DNA from 4 places in the Streptomyces sp. NPDC107765 genome. Region 2 is predicted to be linked to each of the others. Evidence: riboswitches for the same ligand, from Rfam matches in the RefSeq annotation. Region 2 holds a riboswitch; each other region holds the start of a gene.
The links. Region 2 has a riboswitch for cyclic di-AMP ahead of ACZ7MX_RS07290 (C40 family peptidase). Riboswitches for the same ligand answer to the same signal wherever they lie in the genome.
Positions count from the first base shown of each region.

Region 1: another riboswitch for cyclic di-AMP. It lies ahead of ACZ7MX_RS39345 (M23 family metallopeptidase); the one in region 2 lies ahead of ACZ7MX_RS07290 (C40 family peptidase).
Region 3: another riboswitch for cyclic di-AMP. It lies ahead of ACZ7MX_RS35960 (M23 family metallopeptidase); the one in region 2 lies ahead of ACZ7MX_RS07290 (C40 family peptidase).
Region 4: another riboswitch for cyclic di-AMP. It lies ahead of ACZ7MX_RS16210 (transglycosylase family protein); the one in region 2 lies ahead of ACZ7MX_RS07290 (C40 family peptidase).

Region 1 covers NZ_JBVKBL010000030.1:19,909-23,539, reverse strand. The annotation lists gene ACZ7MX_RS39350 (DUF2332 domain-containing protein) at 1-1,243, opposite strand, end outside; cyclic di-AMP (ydaO/yuaA leader) riboswitch at 1,547-1,692, shown strand; gene ACZ7MX_RS39345 (M23 family metallopeptidase) at 1,704-3,017, shown strand; gene ACZ7MX_RS39340 (aldo/keto reductase) at 3,158-3,631, shown strand, end outside.
Region 2 covers NZ_JBVKBL010000002.1:628,168-631,798, forward strand. The annotation lists gene pcrA (DNA helicase PcrA) at 1-947, opposite strand, end outside; cyclic di-AMP (ydaO/yuaA leader) riboswitch at 1,230-1,399, shown strand; gene ACZ7MX_RS07290 (C40 family peptidase) at 1,407-2,549, shown strand; gene ACZ7MX_RS07295 (hypothetical protein) at 2,692-3,045, opposite strand; gene ACZ7MX_RS07300 (C40 family peptidase) at 3,277-3,631, shown strand, end outside.
Region 3 covers NZ_JBVKBL010000022.1:20,070-23,700, reverse strand. The annotation lists gene ACZ7MX_RS35965 (M16 family metallopeptidase) at 1-1,024, shown strand, start outside; cyclic di-AMP (ydaO/yuaA leader) riboswitch at 1,289-1,442, shown strand; gene ACZ7MX_RS35960 (M23 family metallopeptidase) at 1,455-2,255, shown strand; gene ACZ7MX_RS35955 (GntR family transcriptional regulator) at 2,438-3,127, shown strand; gene ACZ7MX_RS35950 (HPr family phosphocarrier protein) at 3,486-3,631, opposite strand, start outside.
Region 4 covers NZ_JBVKBL010000005.1:490,228-493,858, forward strand. The annotation lists gene ACZ7MX_RS16205 (LysM peptidoglycan-binding domain-containing protein) at 153-1,202, shown strand; cyclic di-AMP (ydaO/yuaA leader) riboswitch at 1,456-1,623, shown strand; gene ACZ7MX_RS16210 (transglycosylase family protein) at 1,631-2,287, shown strand; gene eno (phosphopyruvate hydratase) at 2,626-3,631, shown strand, end outside.

The sequences.
Region 1 (3,631 bases), on a different contig from region 2:
AGCTCTGTCCGTGCGGGCCGGTGAGCGCGACCGGGTGCCCGTCCAGGGCGAGCGTCAGTTGCAGCGGGTCGTCCGGGCGTGGGGTGTGGTGCGGGGGCAGGGGCAGCCACGGCAGTACGGAGTGGTGCTCCTGGGAGATCCAGTGGCCGCCGCCGTCCCGCCCGTCGAGGACCGACCGTACGAGCCGGGCGAACTCCTCGCGCCGGGCATACGGCAGGTAGCTCAGCACGGCGGTGTGGAACACGACCAGGGTCGCCCCGGCCGGCGCCTCGGCCGCCAGCGCGGGCAGTTCGTCGATCAGGTCCCCGCGGACGATCCGCGGCCGCGGCACCGTCCGCACCGCGTCGACGGCCGCGGACAGTCGGGCCGCCCGCGCCTCGTCGCCGGGCCATACGAGCGACCGCAGCCAGCGCAGGTCGTCCGGCTCGGCGACCGGGTCGAGCGGTGCCAGGTCGATCCCGGCCCGCCAGACGACCTCGGGCAGGCGGGTGGGGACGTGCGGCCCGGGCCCCGCCGCCACCGGCCCCGGCACCGGCGCCTGCACCTGGCAGTGGAAGACGACGGGGCTGTCGGCCGGGCCTACTTCGACGAGCGGGGCGTGGGCTGCCGGATCGCCCGCCTCCCCGTACCCGTGTCCATACGCGTACCGATAGCGGTCCGGGTGCAGGCACAGCCCGGCCGAGGTGCCGACCTCCAGGAGGGCCAGCGGCTGGGGCAGCCGGGCGAGCAGCGGCAGCAGCGTGGCGCAGCGGGCCGGTTCGTTGGTCTGGGTGCCGCGGCGCATGATGACGTCCCGCACCTGGTCCCAGTGCCGGATCGTCCATTCGCGCCAGCGCCCGTACGCCGCGGCGCCGCGCGGGCCCTGCTCCGCGTGCGGGCCGTCGAGATGGCGTACGGCGGCGAGCAGGAGCTGGGGCTGCTGCTTGTTGCCGGCCGGCAGCGAACCCGCCAGCAGCTCGCACAACTCCTGGTCCTGGCCGATCCGGGCGCTCAACTCCTCGTGGGCGTCGGACCGCCCGCGCGCCTCGCCCCAGGAGAACTCCTGGTACCGCCGCGCCACGTCCTGCGCGCTTCCGGTCGTGACGCCGCCGTGGCCGGGACGGCCGTGGCGGTGGTGACCGGCGTTGCGGAGGCGTTCGGCGGGGCCGGGGCTCTCGGAGTGTCCGGGACTTTCGGAGTGTCCGGGGCGCTCGGAGTGTCCGGGGTGCAGGGAGTGTCCAGGGCGCTCGGCGTTGACGACCATGATCCGACGTTACTGTCTTCACGTTCCGTAATGGTCAGGCACCCCTCCGCATAACAACTGACGCACAATCATCGAGAGATCGTTTAGGCGTGGCACGGGGTGGTGCGGTCAACTCGCCCGATTTATGGCCATGGTGACCGGAAAACACCACGCCACAGCCGGTGCGCGAGGCATATGGATTCCCGGGAAGGCTTGGAAAACGGTCGCGATCTCTATTACTGTCCGATAACGCAGCGCGGTCGTCCCAGCCGCCGCAAGAGGCGGCACCGTGCGCCGACGCCGAATCCCGCACGCGCTTTTCACGCACCTCCAGCACCTCGAACTGCACCAAGGGAACCGGGGAACCACCACCTTGGGGTGAATCGGACGCCTTCGTCAGAGGGTGCCCGTAGGAGACCTTCCTGCTCCGAACCCGTCAGCTAACCCGGTAGGCGAGAAGGAAGGAAAGGAGTGCGCCCCCGTGGCGTCCAACAGGCCTGTCCCCGAGGCTCCGTCCGCCTACGACTTCGACGACCGGGGCCCGGGCGCCCCGTACGCGCCAGGCGCCCCGCACGCCTTCGCGCATCCCGGCGACCCCACTTTCGTGACGGAGACTGCTTTCGTCTCTGACACCCCTGTCGCCACCGACACCGCTGTCACCACCGACATGGCCGGCGTCACCGGCACCCGCTTCGCGACGGCCGGCGAGGCGAACGGTGACGCCGACGGCCCGTGGGAGGAATGGAACCCCACCGAGGAGTCCGTCCGCCCGGTCCGCGGCAAGCACCGGGTGGCCAAGCAGCGCGGCGGTGGCCTCGCCCGCGGGGGGACGGTCCTGGGCGTCGGTGTCATCGCCGCGGTCGGCGCGGGCGGGATGGCCACGGCCGAGGGCCGGCCGCCGGTGCCGATCTCGATGCCCGACCTCGGCGGAGTGGCCGACGCCGTCTCCGACCACCTCCCGGACGCCGCCTCCCTGCCCGGCGTCGGCGACCTCATATCCGACGGCGGCGCGCACACCGCTTCCGCCTCCGCCGCCACCCCCGCCGACCCGCTCACCGGGAACGCCGGACCGGGCTCGCCGTCGGGCACGGGCTCGGGCTCCGGCTCCGACTCCGGCTCTGACGCGGGTACGGGCTCGGGCTCCGGTGCGAACGCCGGTGAGGCGCTGCGCAGCCGTATCCTCCAGCAGGCCGACGCCCAGCAGGGCGCCGCCGAGCAGGAGGCCCGCGAGGCCGCCGAGCAGGCCGCGATCAAGCAGGCCACTACGGACGCCGCCGGGGACCTGAAGGCCGCCGAGAAGGCCGCGGCCGCCAAGAAGGAGGCAGCGGCCGAGGCCAAGCGCAAGGCCGAGGAGGAGGCCCGCCGTAAGGCCGAGGCCGAACGCCTCGCCAAACTGGCGCAGAGCTTCATCACCCCGGTCTCCTCGTACACCCTCACCGCGGGCTTCGGGCAGGCCGGTGACCGCTGGGTCGCGGACCACACCGGCCAGGACTTCGCCGCCCCGACCGGCACGCCCGTCAAGGCGGTGCACTCCGGCACCATCACCCAGGCCGGCTGGGCCGGTTCGTACGGCTACCGCATCGTCCTGACCCTCGACGACGGCACCGAGCTCTGGTTCTGCCACCTGTCCTCGATGGTCAAGACCTCGGGCAAGGTCAGCACCGGCGACGTCATCGGCCGGGTCGGCGCCACGGGCAACGTCACCGGCCCCCACCTCCACCTGGAGGTACGCCCCGGCGCCGGCGACCCGATAGACCCGATGCCCTGGCTGCGCGACCACGGCGTCAACGTCTGAGCACCTGACGGGCGGGGCGGGGCGAGGTCGGCGGCCACGGTGCGAGGGTGGCCGCCGTCCGAGGAAACGGGAACATCCGAGGAACCGGAATGACTCCTGTGAGCAGGAATAACCACCCGCCCCGCAACGTTGCTCCCACCATGAGCGCGACAAGCAACAACTCCCCTACCCCCAGGGCCCTGGGCTCGCTGTCCGTCTCCCCCTTCTCCCTCGGGGGCAACGTATTCGGCTGGACCGCCGACGAGGCCGAGTCGTTCGCCGTACTGGACGCGTACGTGGCGGGCGGCGGCAACTTCATCGACACCGCCGATGTGTACTCGGCGTGGGTGCCGGGCAACAAGGGCGGCGAATCCGAGACGGTCCTCGGGAACTGGCTGGCCTCGCGCGGCAATCGGGACGACATCGTCATCGCCACCAAGGTCGGCGCGCACCCCGACTACAAGGGTCTGTCCACCGCCACCATCAAGTCCGCGGTCGAGGAGTCCCTCACCCGTCTCCGCACGGATTACATCGACCTCTACTACACCCACTACGACGACGAGTCGGTCGAGGTCGGCGAGTTCCTGACCGCTCTGGACGACCTCGTCCGGGCCGGCAAGGTCCGCGAGATCGGC
Region 2 (3,631 bases):
CCGACGACGCACAGCTCGGCGGCGGGGATGTCGGCGGTGCCGGTGCCCACGAGCTCGCGGACGAGGGTGTACTGGGCGTGGTTGGTGTCCTGGTACTCGTCGACGAGGACGTGCCGGAAGCGGCGGCGGTAGTGCTCGGCGACGTCCGGGAAGGCCTGGAGGAGGTTGACCGTCGTCATGATGATGTCGTCGAAGTCCAGGGCGTTGGCCTCGCGCAGCCGCGCCTGGTACATCGCGTACGCCTCGGCCAGCGTCTTCTCGAATCCGTCGGCAGCCGTCCCGGCGAAGGTCTCCTCGTCGATGAGCTCGTTCTTGAGGTTGGAGATCTTCGCGCTGAAGGACTTGGGCGGGAAGCGCTTGGGGTCGAGGTCCAGATCGCGGCAGACCAGGGCCATCAGGCGCTTGGAGTCGGCGGCGTCGTAGATCGAGAAGGAGGACGTGAAGCCGAGCTTCTTGGACTCGCGGCGCAGGATCCGCACGCAGGCGCTGTGGAAGGTGGAGACCCACATGGCGTTGGCGCGCGGGCCGACCAGCTGCTCGACGCGCTCCTTCATCTCGCCGGCGGCCTTGTTCGTGAAGGTGATCGCGAGTATCTGGCCGGGGTGGACGTGCCGCTCGGCGAGCAGGTGCGCGATGCGGTGGGTGAGCACCCGGGTCTTGCCGGACCCGGCGCCGGCGACGATCAGCAGCGGGCCGCCGGTGTGCACCACGGCGGCCTTCTGCTGGTCGTTGAGCCCCTCGAGCAGCGCGGCGGGGTCGAGGGCCGGGCGGGCGGCGCCGTCGCGGTAGTACGCGTCCCTGGGCACGGGCGCGTCGAACCGCCCGCCGAACAGGTCGGCGGGGATCTCCTCGGGGACCGGCCCGTGCTCGTCCTCGGGAGGCGGCGGGGGCTCCTCGTCCTTGTGGCCGAGGTCCGCCAGGAAGCTGTCGTCAAAGAGGCTGCTCATCGCCCACCGAGTCTAGGCCGCCGCACCGACAGCGTGCCGGGGACTGTGGACAAGTGGCCGGGACGGCCGGAGAACGCGCGGTGCGGACGGCGGCCGCACGATACGGCCGAAAGCGGAACGATATCTCTCAGGTCACGAAAAGGTTTCGGGCATATCGAACATCAGCCTTCACAGGAGCCACACGAGTTGGCTAACGTCCTCGCTCGGGCAGCCCGCCTCCCCGCGGACGACAGCGTCCGCACGGGCCGCCCACGCCGAGTCCGGCCCTGCCCGCGACGTGTCCCTCCGGTCACGCCCGGGTCACCCGGAGCCGGGGACCCACCAGCAACACCGGGGTGAATCGATCCGTCCGACCGACGCCAGCGGACGTACGGACCGTAGGGCACGGCCTTCCGTCAGCGACACCGCCCGAACCCGACAGCTAACCCGGTAGGCGGTCCACGGAAGGAGTTGCCGGCCTTGGCGTCCCATCGCAAGCCGCGCACCAGCGTTCTCACCTCGCCCGGGAGCCGCCGTACGGCGGCCGGGCTCACCACCGCAGCGCTCGCCTCGGTCACCCTGCTCTCGCAGACCGCCGACGCCGCCCCCAGGGCCCCCAGGCCCACCATCGAAGAGGTCAAGCAGAAGGTCGACGGCCTCTACCGGCAGGCCGAGGTGGCCACCCAGAAGTACAACGCCGCCAAGGAGCGCGCCGATCACCAGCGCGAGACCGTGGACGGACTGCTCAACGCCGCGGCCAAGCGGGCCGAGAAGATGAACGCGTCCCGGCGGGAGCTCGGGACGTTCGCCTCGGCGCAGTACCGCACCGGCGGGATGAACCCGACCGCGCAGCTGATGCTCGCCAAGGACCCGCAGCAGTTCTTCGACCGCAGCCACCTGATGGAGCGGCTGACCGGGCGGCAGCAGCAGGCCGTCAGCGACTACCAGCAGCAGGCCGCGGCGGCCGCCCGGCAGCGGGCCGAGGCGTCCCGCAGCCTGGATCAGCTGCAGAGTTCGCAGGCCGCCCTGAAGGAGTCCAAGCGCTCCGTGCAGCAGAAGCTGGCCGAGGCCCGGCAGCTGCTGTCCCGGCTGACCGCCCAGGAGAAGGCGCGGCTGGCCGCACTGGAGCGCCAGAAGGAGGCGGCGGCCAAGCGCCGGGCCGAGGAGGAGGCGCGCAAGCAGCAGGAGCGCGAGCGGCAGCGGCAGCAGGACGGCGGCTCCACCGGTGGCCAGACCGGCGGGGACACCGGCGGCTCCACCGGGGGCTCGCAGTCCACCAAGGCCGAGAAGGCCCTCGCGTTCGCCCGCGCCCAGATCGGGAAGCCGTACGTCTGGGGCGCCACCGGGCCCTCCTCCTACGACTGCTCGGGGCTGACCCAGGCGGCGTGGAAGGCGGCCGGGGTCGATCTGCCGCGCACGACCTGGGAACAGGTCAAGGTCGGCCAGCGGGTGGCGACCAAGGACCTGCAACCCGGTGACCTGGTCTTCTTCTTCGACGACATCAGCCATGTCGGCATGTACATAGGCGGCGGCAAGATGATCCACGCGCCGCACCCGGGCGCGAACGTCCGGGAGGAGTCGATCTACTACATGCCGATCTACGGGAGCGTCCGCCTGGGCTGACGCCCGGCCCCGCTGCCCCTCCGTCCACCCCCCACGGCACCCCCCACACGCCACCGCGCGGTCGTCGCCTCCGGATCCCGGAGTGCGACGACCGCGCGGTGTGCTGCAGGTCCGGCCGGCGCCCCCGGACCAGCCGGCGTGCTCAGGTCCAGAGGACCGCGATGAAGATGTTGGCCATCGTGAGGCCGCCGACCGCGCCGAACAGCGCCTTGTCGATCTGCTCCTCGTCCCGCTTGACGTAGACCAGTGCCAGGATCACCACCAGGACGGCCATCTTGATGCCGATCTTGATGTTGTTGACCGGATGGCCCTGCGCCTGGTTGAGGCCGACCAGCACGATGCCGGTGACCAGCATGGTCAGCGCGCCGTGCAGCATGGCCGGAACGAACCGGGCGGTGCCCGCACCCATCGCCTTCATCTGCGTCAGGAAGCCGCCCAGCAGGGAGGCGATGCCGATGATGTGCAGTGCGACGAAGATATTGATGACGACGTCCATGGGGTCGGATCGTATCCGCCGCATAGCACGCCCTTTCCGGCAGGGCGTCCACATTCGCCGCTTCGGTCAGCGCGGAGCGGCCCCGGCGACCGGGCGATGACGCTCCGGTCAGCCGCGTTCGGGCAGTGGTCGAAACCGGACAATGCCGCGCAAGTGAGCCCACCTCCGTGACACCCGGGCTTAGCGTCCTCCTCCAGGCGGCCGACTCCCGCCCCGCCGCAAGGGAAGGAAGTGACGGCCACCGTGGCCTCGCACCGCAAGCCCAGGCAGCATCCGCTCGCCTCGCTCACCGGCGGCTCGCGCACCGCGCGCACCGCCCGTACGGCCGCCACGCTGGCCCTCGCCGGCGCCGCCACCGCCACCGCGTTCGACGGCACCGGCCAGGCGGCGGACCTCTCCACCCCCGCCCAGGTCAAGGGCCGGGTCGATGCGCTGTACCAGGAGGCAGAGGTGGCCACACAGAAGTACGACGGCGCGCAGGAAGCCGCGGAGACCGCACGCGAGGAGCTGAGCAGACTGCAGGACGAGGCCGCCCGCCGGACCCAGAAGCTGAACACCGCGCGGGCCGGGCTGGGCGCCCTGGCCG
Region 3 (3,631 bases), on a different contig from region 2:
CGCCGACGCGCTGCGCGCCCCCGCCTTCCCGGAGAGCGAGATCGAGCGGCTGGTCCGCAACCGCCTCGACGAGATCCCGCACGAGCTCGCCAACCCGGCCCGCCGCGCGGCGATGGCGCTCTCCAAGGAGCTGTTCCCGGCCACCGCGCGGATCTCCCGCCCCCGCCAGGGCACCGAGGAGACCGTCGCGCGGATCGACGCCGCGGCCGTGCGCGCCTTCTACGACGCGCACGTCCGGCCCGCCACGGCCACCGCCGTGATCGTCGGTGACTTCACCGACATCGACCTGGCCGCGGCGCTGGCCGACACCCTCGGCGCCTGGAGCGGTTCGACCGCCGAGCCGGTCAGGGCCACCCCGATCGCCGCCGACGACACCGGCCGCGTGGTGATCGTGGACCGTCCCGGCGCGGTCCAGACGCAGCTGCTCATCGGCCGGATCGGCGCCGACCGGCACGACCGCGTGTGGCCGGCCCAGGTGCTCGGCACGTACTGCCTGGGCGGCACCCTCACCTCCCGGCTGGACCGCGTCCTGCGCGAGGAGAAGGGCTACACCTACGGGGTGCGCGCCTTCGGCCAGGTATTGCGCTCCACGGCTCCCACGTCCCCCGAGGGCACCACCGGCGCGGCATTGCTCGCCATCAGCGGCTCGGTGGACACCGCCTCCACCGGGCCCGCGCTGGAGGACCTCTGGAAGGTGCTGCGGACCCTCGCGGCAGAGGGGCTGACGGACGAGGAGCGGGACGTCGCGGTGCAGAACCTCGTCGGGGTGGCGCCGCTCAAGTACGAGACCGCGGCGGCCGTCGCGGGCACCCTCGCCGACCAGGTGGAGCAGCAGCTCCCGGACGACTTCCAGGCGCAGTTGTACCTCCGGCTCGCGGAGACCGGCACGGTCGAGGCGACCGCCGCCGCCGTCAACGCCTTCCCGGTGGACCGCCTGGTGACCGTCCTGGTGGGCGACGCCGCGCAGATCACCGAGCCCGTCAAGGCGCTGGGCATCGGAGAGGTGACGGTCGTCAGCGGCTAGTTCTTCGTTGGCGCATGACGGTGCGTCACGTTCTGACCGGCTCCCGTGGTGTTCGCTCACCACGGGAGCCGTCGTATGTCCGGGGGAGTCCCTCGGAGGCGGCCGGAGCCAGCCGGAGTCCGCCGTATGTCCGGTTTGCGAGGGCTCGTTGGGTCGGAACTTGTGGCATCCCGCACAAAAACGCGGTTCCGTTTGGCTCCGCAAAGTGGCCCCGATTAGCGTCGGTCCGGCTGTTCGTCACAACTCCGCCACAACAGTGGCACCGGACAGTCATCGCCGAGTCCCCGTACGGCGCGAGCCAGGGGAGCCGGGGACCCACGTCCCTGGGGTGAATCGGGCCCCTCTCCGGAGGAGCCCGTAGGAGACCTTCCTGCTCCGAACCCGTCAGCTAACCCGGTAGGCGAGAGGGAAGGAAAGGACAAGCCAGCACATGGCGTTCACCCGAGCCACCGGGAAGCACCGCCGGGCCAGCCGCAGCGCCCGGACGACCCGCAACCTCGCCGGCATAGCCACCCTCGCCACCACCGGCGTCGTCGCCTCCCTGGCCTCGCCCGCGATGGCCGCCACCGACGAGGCACGCACCCAGGACACCGGTCTCACCCAGGCCGTCGTGCTCGGTGACGAACTCGCCCACCGCCTGGAGGTCCAGGCCGACGCCCAGCAGGCCGCCGCCGAGGTCGCCGCCGTGAAGGCGAAGGCCGAGGCCGAGGCCAAGAAGCGCGCGGCGGAGGCCGAGCGGCACGCCGAGGCGGCCAGGAAGAAGGCCAAGGCGGAGCGCGAGGCCAAGGAACGGGCCGCCCGGGACGCCGAGCGCAAGCGCCTGAACGCCTTCGTCGCCCCCGTCGCGGACTCCTACGTCTCCACCGGCTACCAGGCCTCCAGCAGCCTGTGGTCGTCCGGCACCCACACCGGCATCGACTTCCACGCCGCCACCGGGACCTCCGTCCACGCGGTCGGCGCGGGCACCGTCGTCGAGGCCGGCTGGGGCGGCGCGTACGGCAACAACATCGTGATCAAGATGCACGACGGCACCTACACCCAGTACGGCCACCTGTCGTCGATCGGCGTCTCGGTCGGCCAGACCGTCACCCCCGGCCAGCAGATCGGCCTCTCCGGAGCCACCGGCAACGTCACCGGCCCGCACCTGCACTTCGAGGCCCGCACCGGCCCGGACTACGGCTCCGACATCGACCCGATCGCCTATCTGCGGTCGCACGGCGTCAACGTCTGAGCCGGCGCCGGACCGGTCCGCCCCACGCCCGCGGTGCACGCCTGGGCATGCCCCGCGCCCGCTGGCCAAAAAATATCGCCGAATACGCGGAGTCCGTCGGAAAAGCCGCGCCGGTCGAATAGAGTCTCGGAAAAGCCGCCGACCGGCGGCGTTTTCCGGGGATTACGGCGGAGGCACGATCGATGCGAGGCCATATTTCCGCGCATGCGGTGTGCACGGCGATTCGCGAGGACATCGTCTCCGGTGCGCTGGCGCCGGGGAGCCGGCTGATCGAGGAGATCCTGGCGGCGCGCTACGGCGTTTCCAGAGTGCCGGTCCGCGAAGCGCTGCGCACCCTGCAGTCGGAGGGCTTCGTCACCACCCGCCACCACGCGGGCGCCTGTGTCGCCGAACCCACCGAGCAGGAGGCCGCCGACCTGCTCGACATCCGCGCCCTGCTGGAGCCGCTGGGCGCGGCCCGCGCGGCCGCCCGGCGCACCCCCGCCCATCTGAAGGTGCTGCGCGGTCTGGTACGGCTGGGCCGCGAGCGGGCCCGCCACGGCAGCCCCGCCGACCTGCGCCAACTCGACGGCTGGTTCCACGAGACGCTGGCCCAGGCGGCCGGCAGCCCCAGCCTCACCGCCCTGCTGACCCAGCTGCGCCGCAAGATCGAGTGGATGTATGCGATGGAGCCGCTGCCGCGGGCCGGTGAGGCCTGGGACGACCACGGCGCGGTGCTGGACGCGGTGGCCCGGGGCGACGCGGAACGGGCCCGCGCCCTGATGGCGGCGCACATCGAGCGGTCGCTCCCGGTGTACCGGCTGCGGCGCATCGCGGCACCCGACGTGAGCGATACGAAACGGCCCGTCAACACAGCGCGCGCCCGTTCTTAACAAGCGGGCCGTATACAAAGGGGTGCGTGATTTCCGGGGCGGCGAGAGGAGCCGCCTTTGATTGATGGTGCCGGCTTTTGATTCTGGGTACCGGCGTGTGCCTGCTTTTCGGTGGGCGCATGACCCCGCAGGCTTTCCTGCGCATGCCTTTCCCGGTTATCGGTCCCAGGCAATGATTATTCTGCGGCAGTGGCACGGCATTTGCGTGCGGCGGGGCAGGGCATTCCCCCGGAACGGCACTTGTCCGCAACGGCATTTTGTCAAAACCGTATTTCTCCGGCATGCAGAACGGCCCCGCCGCGGCACCTTTTCAGGTCACCGTGGCGGGGCCGTCGTGCGAAGGGGCGTCCCGGTGGACTCAGACGGTCTCGGGGAGCTCTTCGAGACCCTCGGCGACGAGCTTGGCCAGGCGGTCGAGCGCTTCCTCGGCGCCCTCGGCGTCCGAGGCCAGCACGATCTCCTCGCCGCCCTGGGCGCCCAGGCCCAGGACCGCGAGCATGGAGG
Region 4 (3,631 bases), on a different contig from region 2:
CGATCCACGATCAACGGTTCCTCGAACACACTGTCGAGGAAACCGCTGGATCGCGACAACTCAACCGCCGCGCGAAAGGCATCCGCATGCGTTCCGGGAACGGCCGACACCGGCGCCCCCGTCAAGCACCGGCCATCTTTGTCACGGCGGGAGTGACCGGCTCGGCACTCGCACTGCCCCTGCTCTCCGCCGGCGGCGCACATGCCGCCGACACCGCGACCTGGGACCGGGTCGCCCAGTGCGAGAGCGGCGGCATCTGGAGCTCCGACACCGGCAACGGCTTCTACGGCGGCCTCCAGCTCACCCAGGAGATGTGGGACCGGCACGGCGGCGGGGCCTACGCCTCGCGGCCGGACCTCGCCAGCCGCGCCCAGCAGATCGCGGTGGCCGAGACGATCCTCGACGACCTCGGCCCGGACGCCTGGCCGAGCTGTGCGGTGAACGCCGGCCTGACGAAGGACGGCCGGGCACCGCAGGTCGACCCGGGCGGCACCAGCACCCCGATACCCGACCCCTCGGACGACGACGGCTCCACCGGTTCCACCGGGATGCACGACGGGACGGCCGACGACCCCGGTGGCGATGCGGGCGACGGGCCGGCCGACGACGAGCCGTCGCAGGCCACGCCGTCCCCGTCCACTCCCGACCCCACGGACTCCGCCGGCACCGGCGAGTCGTCCCCCGGCCCCGACCGGACCTCCGGTTCGTCCGGGCCGTCCGGCGACGCGACACCGGGCGACCGGGGCGAGGACCCGTCCGGCACCCCCGGCCCCTCCGGCGACGGCAGCGGCCACGGCCGCGGCACGGACGACGGCAACGGCACCGGCTCCGCGGACGGCACGGCCTCCGACGGGTCGCAGGGCGGGGCGCAGGACGGGTCGCAGGGCGGTACGGGGACGGACGGCGTGCCGGGCGGTTCGGGCCGGCACCGCGGCGACGCGGACCCGGGCGAGGGGGACGGCGCCGGCCGGACGGCCGGCGGGCGGCACGCCTCGCGCGGTGACGACGCGCACCGGACGCCCCCGGCGGGCGGCGACGGGTACACCGTGCAGCCGGGTGACAGCCTGTCAGCGATCGCCCAGGCGCACCGGCTGCCGGGTGGCTGGCCGGCGCTCTACGACCGCAACGAGGACGTCGTCGGCTCCGACGCGGACCTGATCCAACCAGGCCAGCAGCTCGATCTCGGGCAGTCCAAGGGGTAGTTCGCCGGTTTCGGCCCGCTTTGGCGAAAGTGAGACAAGCGTCTCGTTGTGGGGCGGTGGGCCCCGAAGGGTCCGCCGCCGTCGCACCGGTCCCCACCTGCGGGTTTATAACCCCTCCGTGATCAAAAATGGCCAACTCGGGCCAGATGGGGGGGTTTGAACACCACGGGGGTTCCTGTTTACGGTCATCACCGCTCGCCAAAGCGGGCCCCTTCGATCACACGCCGAATCCTGCCGGTGGTCGGAGGCAGTTGACGCGCAAGCGCCGTAGGCAGGAGCGGGGGAACCAAGGTAGGCGCCGGCCAGGCCCGTGAAAGCGGGTCAGCCGGCTTGGGGTGAAGCCCGGTGCCCATGGCACCGGCCGGGCGACTCATCAGTCCGAACCCGACAGCTCACCTCGTAGGCGTCGGTGAGGAAACGAACGAACCATGCTGATCAACAAGGGCAAGCACCGTCGTCCCTCCAAGGCCGTCCGCGTCGCCACGCTCGCCGGTGTCGCCGGTGCCGCCGTGGCCGTCCCGCTGATGGGCGCCACCTCCGCGTCCGCCGCCTCCGTCGCCACCTGGGACAAGGTCGCCCAGTGCGAGTCCGGCGGCAACTGGTCGATCAACACCGGTAACGGCTACTACGGTGGCCTGCAGTTCTCCAACTCCAGCTGGGCCGCCGCCGGCGGCACCAAGTACGCGCCCCGCGCGGACCTCGCCACCAAGTCCCAGCAGATCGCCGCGGCCGAGAAGCTCCTCGCCCTCCAGGGCCCGGGCGCCTGGTCCTGCGCCGGCGCCGGCGGTCTGACCTCCGGTGGCCCGTCCCCCGACCTGAACACCAGCGCCCCGGTGGCCAAGTCCGCGCCGGCGAAGAGCGACGCGGCCGTCAAGCGCACCCCGGCCGCCCCGAAGCACGAGAGCGCCCCGGCCGCCCCGAAGAAGAACCAGGGCCACGGCAACTACACCGTCAAGGCCGGCGACACCCTCGCCAAGATCGCCAAGGCCCACGGCACCCACTGGAAGGCCGTCTACGCGGCCAACAAGTCCGTCATCGGCGGCAACCCGAACCTGATCTTCCCGGGTCAGAAGCTCCACGTCTGAGCCGTCCCCGCACCGGGTCACCCCTGGTGAGACCGGCCCCGTCCGGCGCGCCCCTCCCCCCGGCGCGCCGCGGCGGGGCTTCTGTCGTATCCCCCCGTCATCCCCGCCGCCATCCCCACCGTCGTCCCCGGAGTCGCCCCCCGTCCGCGCCACCGCCGGCCGGCCGCTCCGCCGGACTTTCCCCGCTCGGCGAACATTGCGGCAAACGTCCCGTGAGCTGGGCCTTTGTGTCGCTTGGGGGGTTATTCCGTCCCACGGAGCGGGCCAAGGGGAGGCGGACGCTCCCCGGGCCGTTAGGCTCGTGCTGCAGAACTCCAGACACCCATGAAGGAGACAACGTGCCGTCCATCGACGTCGTCGTAGCCCGCGAAATTCTCGACTCGCGAGGTAATCCCACGGTCGAGGTCGAGGTCGGCCTCGACGACGGCAGCACCGGCCGTGCCGCCGTGCCGTCCGGTGCCTCCACCGGCGCCTTCGAGGCCATCGAGCTCCGTGACGGCGACCCCAACCGCTACCTCGGCAAGGGCGTGGAGAAGGCCGTCCTGGCCGTCATCGAGCAGATCGGCCCGGAGCTCGTCGGCTACGACGCGACCGAGCAGCGGCTGATCGACCAGGCCATGTTCGACCTGGACGCCACCGACAACAAGGGCTCGCTCGGCGCCAACGCCATCCTCGGCGTCTCCCTCGCCGTCGCGCACGCCGCCTCCGAGGCCAGCGACCTCCCGCTGTTCCGCTACCTGGGCGGCCCGAACGCGCACGTCCTGCCCGTGCCGATGATGAACATCCTGAACGGCGGCTCGCACGCCGACTCCAACGTGGACATCCAGGAGTTCATGATCGCCCCGATCGGCGCGGAGTCCTTCTCCGAGGCCCTGCGCTGGGGCGCCGAGGTCTACCACACCCTCAAGAAGGTCCTGAAGGAGCGCGGTCTGTCGACCGGCCTGGGCGACGAGGGCGGCTTCGCCCCGAACCTCGGCTCCAACCGCGAGGCCCTCGACCTCATCCTGGAAGCCATCAAGCAGGCCGGCTACGCCCCCGGCCAGGACATCGCGCTCGCCCTGGACGTCGCCGCCTCCGAGTTCTACAAGGACGGCTCGTACCAGTTCGAGGGCCAGTCCCGCTCGGCCGCCCAGATGACCGAGTACTACGAGGAGCTCGTCGACGCGTACCCGCTGGTCTCCATCGAGGACCCGCTGTTCGAGGACGACTGGGCCGGCTGGAAGGTCATCACCGACAAGCTCGGCGCCAAGGTCCAGCTGGTCGGCGACGACCTGTTCGTGACCAACCCCGAGCGCCTGGCCCGCGGCATCGAGGAGGGCTCCGCCAACGCCCTCCTGGTCAAGG